2 regions of the Sphingomonas sp. BRN-1R genome follow, and region 2 is predicted to be linked to the other one. Evidence: riboswitches for the same ligand, from Rfam matches in the RefSeq annotation. Region 2 holds a riboswitch; the other holds the start of a gene.
The links. Region 2 has a riboswitch for thiamine pyrophosphate ahead of thiC (phosphomethylpyrimidine synthase ThiC). Riboswitches for the same ligand answer to the same signal wherever they lie in the genome.
Positions count from the first base shown of each region.

Region 1: another riboswitch for thiamine pyrophosphate. It lies ahead of AC3ANX_RS03795 (TonB-dependent receptor); the one in region 2 lies ahead of thiC (phosphomethylpyrimidine synthase ThiC).

Region 1 covers NZ_CM173236.1:825,056-829,482, reverse strand. Annotated here, with positions in the region: gene AC3ANX_RS03800 (phosphotransferase enzyme family protein) at 1-743, opposite strand, end outside; gene AC3ANX_RS03795 (TonB-dependent receptor) at 746-3,010, opposite strand; TPP riboswitch at 3,072-3,181, opposite strand; gene AC3ANX_RS03790 (DUF2252 family protein) at 3,261-4,427, opposite strand, start outside.
Region 2 covers NZ_CM173236.1:595,007-599,433, forward strand. Annotated here, with positions in the region: gene thiC (phosphomethylpyrimidine synthase ThiC) at 1-1,598, opposite strand, end outside; TPP riboswitch at 1,654-1,770, opposite strand; gene AC3ANX_RS02765 (ferritin-like domain-containing protein) at 2,013-3,047, opposite strand; gene AC3ANX_RS02770 (ferritin-like domain-containing protein) at 3,089-4,054, opposite strand; gene AC3ANX_RS02775 (MipA/OmpV family protein) at 4,195-4,427, opposite strand, start outside.

The sequences.
Region 1 (4,427 bases), 230 kb from region 2:
AGGTTGGAGGGGTGCCAGTCGTTATGCGTCCACAGCGGCGCTTCGCCCGCCCGCCGTGCCGCCAGCCCCGCGCCGAACGCAGCGAACAGCCGCGACAGCGTCGCCCGCCACGGCTTCTGGCCAAGATACGCCGCAAGTGCCGGCCGCACCGCGACGTAGCGCTCCGCCGCCGCGAGCGGATCGGCGTCGGGCAGGATGGTGAAGCTCGCCACCAGCGGCTGCGGCGCGCGCGCGGGCGCGGCGAACCCGCGCGACGCCGCGTGCAGCCGCGCCAGCGCCGCCCCGGCGGCATGCGCGTGTGCGGGCGAGAGGAACGGCGTCCATGACAGGCGGTCGCGGTACAGGTCTGCGCCGGGGGACTTGCGGTGGAGTTCGTACGTCCAGTCGCCCGCCGTGATCGCGCCCGCGCCGGTATCCGCACGGATCACCTCGGGCACGGCGAGACCCGCCGCGCAGAGATGCGCGATGAAGGCATGTTCCCCGGCCAGCCCCTCGGGCGTGCGCAGCCTCTGGTGGTGGCGCTTGAGGAAGAACGCGCCGCCGGTCGCCCGCACCAATGTCGCCGCCGAGAACGGGCGCGGCGAATGCCAGCGCAAGCCGATCATCCGCCCCGCGGCGGGGAAGCGCGCGAGCACCGCCTCCGCCTCGGCGACGGTGATGGCCGGCCAAATCGGCGCTTCCAGTTCGGTGCCCATGCCATGCACGCGATGCTCGGTCACGGCGTCATGACGCACCGCGGCCATCGTCAGAACGCGCGCGACAGCGTCGCGATTACACCGCGCCCGCTGCCGATGAAATAGGCCGGCGCGCTGCCGGGGATGACGGTGCCGCCCCGCCCGATCGTGTCCTGCGCGTTGGTGCTGATCGCCTCGACGCCGGACAGCACATGCGGATCGGTGACGTTGATCGCGTTCAGCCGCAGATCGGTACGCTTGCCGTCGAGCCACTCGGCCAGATGCACGCCCACCGACAGATCGAGCGTGGCATAGCCCTTGATGCTCTCGTCGTTGGTGAACGTCGCATATTGGCGGTCGACATATTTGAGCGCGAAGCTGCCGAACAGCCGCCCGTCGTCATAGGTGCCGCCGAGGCCAAGCTGATAGGTCGGGCTCGACACCGCCTGCTTGCCCCTGGTCGGCAGCAAATCGTCGCCGATTGGGATATCGTCGTCGAGCCGCGCGTGGAGATACTCGCCCGAGACGTAGACGCTCACGCCCTTGGCCGGGCGATAGTCGATCTCGGCATCCACGCCGTAGCTGGTCTGGCGACCGGCGTTGAGCGTCGAGTTGATCTGCGCGCCGCCCAGATCGACCACGGTCGCAAGCTGTCGGTTGCGGAAGTGGTAGTGGAAGCCCGTCACCGACGCCGATAGCCGCGCGCCGATGTAGCGATAGCCGACTTCTTCCGAGACCGAATATTCGTTCTTGAGCGCGGTCGTCCCCTGCCCCGACACCGCGCCGCTGTCGTACACGTTGTAGAGCGTATATTCATCGGGCGCGCGGAAGTTGGTGGTGATGTTGGCGAACACCTGCTGCCGGTCGTCGAGCTGATAGCGCACCGCAGCGCGCGGCAGCGCGGCGAAACTGTCGAACCGCACGCGCGATTGCGGTCCGGGCAAGTAATTGCGCCCATTGTGCAGGACGTCGACGCCCTTGAAGCCGACATCCACGGTCAGGCCGGGCGCGAGCGCGATCGTGTCGGCGACGAAGAAAGCCTTGGTCACGGTGACGGTGCGTTCGTTCTCGTAGGCGAGCAGGCGGCCGTCGGCGGTGCGGATCGCATGGTCCTGATAGCCCCACGGATCGACCGGGCGGCCATCCGCGCCGATCGACGTGTAGGTCTGGAGCACGCGGTCGGTGCCGTAATCCGCCCACAGCCCGGCGACGAGCGTATGCGCGCCCGCCTGAAGCGTCAGCTTGGCGACCCCGCCACCGCGGAACTGATCGCCGGTGAAATTGCCGAGCACCGTCGCCACCCCGTCGACCGTGCCGGGCAGCGGCACCGGATCGGCCAGCGCCTCGGTGCCGAGGTAATTGCCGGTCGTGCTCAGTTGCGTGCCGTAGGGCGAATTGCCATAGCCGAATTGCAGATAGCCGGTGGTGTCGAGCGTCAGCCGGTCGCTTAGTTTCAAATGAAGCGGCGCGGACACGTAGATGTTGCGGAACGGCGCGCGGTACAGCCGCCAGTAATTGGTGTCGCCGTCGGTGTAGCGCCTGTCGTAGTTGAAGCCGCGCCCCTCCGCCTGCCAGTCGGCGAGCGTCGGACTCGGATAAGTCGAGGAATTGGCGTCGTTGAACGACACCGACAGGCTGGCGCGGTTGCCGTCGCCCCACTCGTCGAGCAGCTTGGCATCGACATGCTGGCGCAGATCGTAACCCGCACCGCGCCAGTTGTCCGCGCGCATGTTCGAGTACGACAGGAACGCCTTCAATCCGGTCGCGCCGATCGTGCCGGTGTCGAACCGCACGAACGCCCGGCGTGCATTGTATTCGCCGATCGACAGATCGACCAGACCGCCGCGCTCCGCCTTCGGATTGTCGAGCGCGAGCGACAGCAACCCGCCCGCCCCACCAATCGTGGGCGAATCGAGATCGACCGCCCCTTGTGCGAGCGTGATCTGCCGGACGTTCTCGGCATCGGCGAACTGCGAGGGGTAGGCGTAATAATAGCCGATGTCGTTCTGCGGCGCGCCCTCCATCAGCACGCCGATCTCGTCCTGCCCCAGCCCGCGCAGCGTCAGGCTCGATGTGGTCGACAGACCATAGGGATCGCTCGACGAGACGTTGGCGCCGGGCAGCAGATTGACGAGCTGGAAGGCGTTGAGCGTCGGCGCCTGCTTGGTGATGAAGTCGCTCGAAATCGCGCTTTTCGCCTGCGGGGCGGTCTGGTCGGGCAACAGCCCTTCGGGATCGGGAATGCCGACCACGCGGATGTCGGCGGGTTCGGCCGGATCGGACGCGGCCACCGCAGGCGCGGCGAGCAGCAGCGCGGGAGCGAACCCGCAGACCATGGAAACTCGAATTGAAACACCGGCCATCGTTTACGCGTCCACTCCACAGGAGGGACGCCGGACCGATGCCGCCAACCCTCCCTACGCCGGTATCACCCGGATCAGGTTCAGCGGGTCGTGGGCTGCTGCCCACCTCTCAGCCGCGCATGAGCGGCCCCCCGGGGATCGCTCCGCTTTGGACGTCGGAGAGGCGGTCGTAAAGCACTATCGTTTCGCCCCGGCTATCGCCGCCAGACCGGGACGCCGCCGCTCACCCCAGTGCGTAGGTGCGGCAGTGTTCGAGGTAGCCGACCTCGTGCGCGCCGGCCATTTCGGTGATCCCACGCCACAGCCATGTCGGCGCGTCGAGCGCGGCGGAGCGCTGCCCGGCGAGCGTCTCCACCCATGCCTCGCGCTGCACGTCGCTCAACTGGCGCGCGTGCGCGATACCGACCACGAACGCGAGATAGCCGGCCGCCGCAATCGCCTGACGGGTGGAGAATTGCCGAACCTCGATCTTGAGATCCTGCGGCGCCAGTTCGCGCAGCACCACGGGCTTGCCGAGCAGATGCGCGGCGATCATCCGTTCGCCGAGATTGGGGGACAGCGCACGGGCGCCCGCCAGCACGCGCGCGCCGGCATCGTCGGGCATGTCCGCGCCGGGGTGCGCAGGGGCAACCGAACGGACCGCTTCCTTGATGTCGACCAAGGCGAAACGCTCGTCGCTGTCGCGCCCCTTGCGCAGGCCGATCAGCACCGCATAGCGCAGCCGGCCGAGCGAGCTACAGCCCTTGCGCCAATAGGCCGCGTCGATCACGCGCACCTTGCCGCCCGCATCGATCTCGGCAAGCTCGCAGACGCGGGCGCGCACCGCAGGGTCTGCGAACAGCAGGTCGATCTCGTGCTTCTCGGCGTCGGTCAGGCGCCAGAAGCGCTTGTTGCGCGGGATCGCGGGCTCGACATCCTCGATCCGTTCCTTGGCGAGATGCCGCCAGCGCCGACCTGCCGCGCGCCGCCGTACCGATCGCACCACGTCGGGTTCGGGCACGTCGTCGTCGCTTCGCGGCGTGAGCGCGCGGAGGTAGCCGTCGAGCATCGCTTCGACCATGCGCGCGGTGATGACGCCGGGCAGGTCCGAGCTGCGCGCGGCGGTTTCGAGCGACAAGCCGAGCCGAATGAGATCATGCGCAGGATTGCCGATCACGGTCTGGTCGAGATCACGGATCTGAATCGCCACTCGCCGGTCGGCGTCGGCGAGCGGACCGAGATTACCGAGGTGGCAATCGCCGCAGATCCACACCGGCGGCCCTTGCGGGATGATCGCCGCGACCGGCGAGGCTTCGAGCCATTCGTAGAATTGCGCGGTGTTGCCACGCACATAGGCATGGACAGAGCGCGCCATCTTCAGCGCGCGCGTCCGTTCGAGGACGTGGGCGCG
Region 2 (4,427 bases):
AACTGGTCGCGCCAGCGGAAGTCGAAGCGCGCGCGGGACAGCGCATCGTCGCGCAGCCGCGCGGCGGGGTGGCCTTTGGCAAGATCGGCCGCATGCGCCGCCAGCTTGTACGTCACCACGCCGACCTTGACGTCGTCGCGATCGGGCAGTCCCAGATGCTCCTTGGGCGTGACGTAGCAGAGCATCGCCGTGCCGAACCACCCGATCATCGCCGCGCCGATACCGCTGGTGATGTGGTCGTAGCCGGGCGCGATATCGGTCACGAGCGGCCCGAGCGTGTAGAACGGCGCCTCGCCGCACGCCTCGAGCTGCTTGTCCATGTTCTGCTTGATCTTGTGCATCGGCACATGGCCGGGGCCTTCGATCATCACCTGCACGTCCTCAGCCCACGCCCGCTTGGTGAGCTCGCCCAAGGTATAAAGCTCCGCGAACTGCGCCTCGTCGTTGGCGTCGGCGTTCGAGCCCGGGCGCAGACCGTCACCGAGCGAATAGGCGATGTCATACGCTTTCATGATCTCGGTGATCTCGTCGAAGCGTTCGTAGAGGAAGCTCTCCTTGTGGTGCGCCAGGCACCATTTCGCCATGATCGAGCCGCCGCGCGAGACGATGCCGGTGACGCGCTTCGCCGTCATTGGGATGTAGGGCAGGCGCACGCCGGCGTGGATGGTGAAGTAATCGACGCCCTGTTCGGCCTGTTCGATCAACGTGTCGCGGAACACCTCCCACGTCAGGTCTTCGGCCACGCCGCCGACCTTCTCCAGCGCCTGATAGATTGGCACGGTGCCGATCGGCACGGGCGCGTTGCGGAGGATCCATTCGCGCGTGTCGTGGATGTTGCGACCGGTCGAAAGGTCCATCACCGTGTCCGCGCCCCAGCGGATCGACCAGACCATCTTGTCGACCTCGCTCGCCACGTTCGAGGCGACCGCGCTGTTGCCGATATTGGCGTTGATCTTGACGAGGAAGTTGCGCCCGATCGCCATCGGCTCGCTCTCGGGGTGGTTGATGTTCGACGGGATGATCGCCCGCCCGCGCGCGACCTCGTCGCGGACGAATTCGGGGGTGACGTAGTCGGGGATCGACGCGCCCCAATCCTGCCCGTCGCGCAGCAGCTTCTCCTTCGCTTCCGCACGGCCGAGGTTCTCGCGGATCGCGACATATTCCATCTCGGGCGTGACGATGCCGCGCCGCGCATAGTGCATCTGGCTGACGTTCATGCCCGGCTTCGCCCGCAGCGGTTGCGTCACGACGTTTGGATATTGCGGCACGCCGGCGGAGCGGTCGGGGCCGGACAGGCCGTTGTCCTCGGGCCGCACCGCGCGCGCGGCATAGCGTTCGACGTCACCGCGCCCTTCGATCCAGCTTCGCCGCAGTTCGGCGAGACCGGTGTTGATATCGATCAGCGCCTGCGGATCGGTGTACGGGCCGGAGGTGTCGTACACGCGCAGCGGCGGTTCGCCCGAGCCCGGTTCGAGGTGGATCTCGCGCATCGCCACACCCGCGCCGGGGATGTTGGGGGAGGGCACATGGATCTTGCGCGACCCCCGGATCGCTCCGGTGGTGACGCCGATTTCGGTACGCGTGGGCAGGTCGGCCATCGTTCAGTCTCCAAGCTCGGGCAGGCCGGGCTTGGGCCTCACCGGTCTTGGCGACTGGCTGCGGACTCACCCTCCCTACGCCGGTAAGCCCTTGTCGGGGCCGGATCAGGTTCGACGGGTCGGACGGAGTTTCACCGTCCCTCTCAGCCTTGTGGCTCCCCGGGGAATGTCATGACGATAGAGCGCCGCCGCGCCGCCGTCCAGCCCCGCCGGACGCGCGATCAGACTGACAGCCGCAGCGGCGCGCGCGGGTCGGCGTCATCGACTGGGAGGCGACCACCCCGGCCCGTAAATCGCGGTGTATGAACGGCAAGCCGCAGGGGAGCGCGCGGTCGCGGCAGGGACACGCGCGTAACGGTCGGGTGGTACTATAGCTTGGCCGCGCGGGAGGCACCCCGCGCGGCCGATATACGGTCAGGCGTTGCTGGCCGCGCTGGTCTTGATGTCGCCGTTGGTGCCGTTCGGGAAGAACCCGCCCGAGGAAACCGCGGCGCTGTTGAGGTACAGCACGTTGAGCATCTGCCCGGCGGTGCGCGTGTAAACGCGGCCTTGGGCGTCGACCGGCGCGATGTTGGCGGTGGTCGACGTACCGGTGATGCCTTGGTCGATGTCGGCCGATCCGTCGAGGCTGTCGCGTGCGTTGCTGAACTGGAGCGCGGCGGCACCCTGGCCCATCGTGTAGAGCGTCGTGCGGATCAGTGCGGCGTGATAGGCCTGCGTGGCGAGGATGCCCGCCAGCGCATCGAGATAGAGCGTGCTGGTCAGCAGCGTGCAGGCGCCCTTGTATGCCGTGACCGCCAGATCCTTCAGCACGAAAGCGGCGAGCAGGAAGTTGAGGTCGCTCGCATACGGATCGAAGGTGACGCCGGTCGCCGCATAGCCGCCGAGCTGGGCAATCTTGGTGAACGCGCCGCTCGTGCCGCCGTCGATGTTGAGCGACGGCATCGCCACCGCCGAGCTGCCGAGCGCCGAGCGCAGGAAGCGCAGATGGGCGAGATCGTCCGCCGCGATCTCGCGCGCATATTGCGCCACCGTCGCGCTCGCGAAGCTCACCGCGCGCCCGCCCGTCACCGACCCTTGCGTGCCGGTGCCGGTCAGCAGCGCCGCGCCGCCGCCCGGAAACTGCCCGCTGGTGCTCGTCGTGGAACTGGTGGAGGTGTCCGCGATCGCCGAGATGTTCGCACCCGTCGTCGCGAAGCGGAAGAACTGCCCCTGAAGATACTGGAGGTTGAGCATCAGGTTGAGCGCGTCGGCGTCGATGATGGCGCTCGTGCTGCTCGACGTCGGCGTGGGCGTCGCCGTGTCGGTGGTATCGTCGCTGCCGCCGCACGCGCTGAGCAGCGCGAGGCCGCCGGCGGCGATCCCGACGCGCCCGGTCGAGCGGAGGAACTGGCGGCGGGCGAGGGTGCGGCGATCGCTTTCGATCGAAATCGTGTCGGTATCGGTCACGGGGAAGCTCTCCGGGCGGGAAGTCTGGGTCACTCGGGCGATCAGTTCGCGCCGCTGGTGACGGTCGTGCCGTTCACGCCGGCGGGGAAGAAGCCCCCGAGCGAGAGCGACAGGCTGTTGAGATAGACGATGTTGAGCACCGCCGTGGACGCGCGACCATATATAATGCCGTCGTCGCCGGCCGGGGTGATGTTCGAGACCAGGTTGCTGTTCGCATCCGTGGTCGGCGAAATGCCCTGGTCGTCGTCGCTGGTGCCGCCGTCGAGCCCGTCACGCGCGTTCGAGATCGCATCGGCGTTGGCGCGCAGCGTCGATCCGCTCGCCGCGCCCTTGGCGTAGAGCAGGGTGCGCACGGTGCCTGCGTGATAGGCGGTCGCACCGAGCAGCCCGACGATCGAATCGCGGTTGGTCGCATCGGTAACGCTGGTGACGAGCGTCTTGTAGCTGGTCGCCACCACGTCTTCGAGCAGGAACGCGGCGAGCAGGAAGTTGCTGTCGTTCGCATAAACGTCGAAGCCAACGCCCGAGGCGACGAGGCCGGCGGCGCGCATCGCGGTGCTGAACGCGCTCGTCGCGGTCACGTCGAGGTCGATCTTGGGCTGCGCGATCACGTCGGCACCGGCGGTGGTCCGCAGGAAGGCGACGCGGGCTGCGGCTTCCGCGGCGAACTCGCTGGCGATCTGCGCGACGACGGGATCGGTGAAGCTCACCTGACGGCCACCGGTCACGCTGCCGGCGGTGCCCGCGCCGGTCAGCTGGTCGGCGGTGAGGCCGGTGCCGTTGGCGGCGACGCCGTAGAATTGCGCGAGCAGATATTCGAGATTGAGCGCGAAGTTGACGAGCGACGAATCGGTCACGGTATCGGCGCGCGCGATCGAGCTGACCGTGATGGCGGCCGCGCCGGTCGCGGTGATCGCGGCGGCGCCGAGCGCGGTGCGGAAAAATTCGCGGCGCTCGTTGCGCGTGTCAGTGCGCGCCTCGGGGGCGTCCTCGTGTAGGGCAGTCATTCTCGTCCTTCCGGCGTGTCACCTTGAGCCAGGGTGTACGCACCGCCGGAAGCCCGATGCGACACGGCCGCCCCCGCCCGGGAAGGGCAGGAACGGCCGGAGTCGCTGCGGAACGCACACATGCGCCCCGTAGAGACGCTTTAGAAGGTGTACGCAAGCCCGGCCGCGCCGAGCCACTGGTTCGGGTTGCCGGCGGTGCGCACGATCGGGCTGTACGAATAGCTGCCGAGCAGGCGCGAATAGGCCCCGCCTGCGATCAATTTCACGCCGTGCAGCAGGTCGCCGGTCAGCGCATAGGTGAAATAGCCGCCGAGCTGATAGTTTTTCCAGCCGGCGCGGGCATTATACACCGGCAGGCCGCTCGCGACGCTCT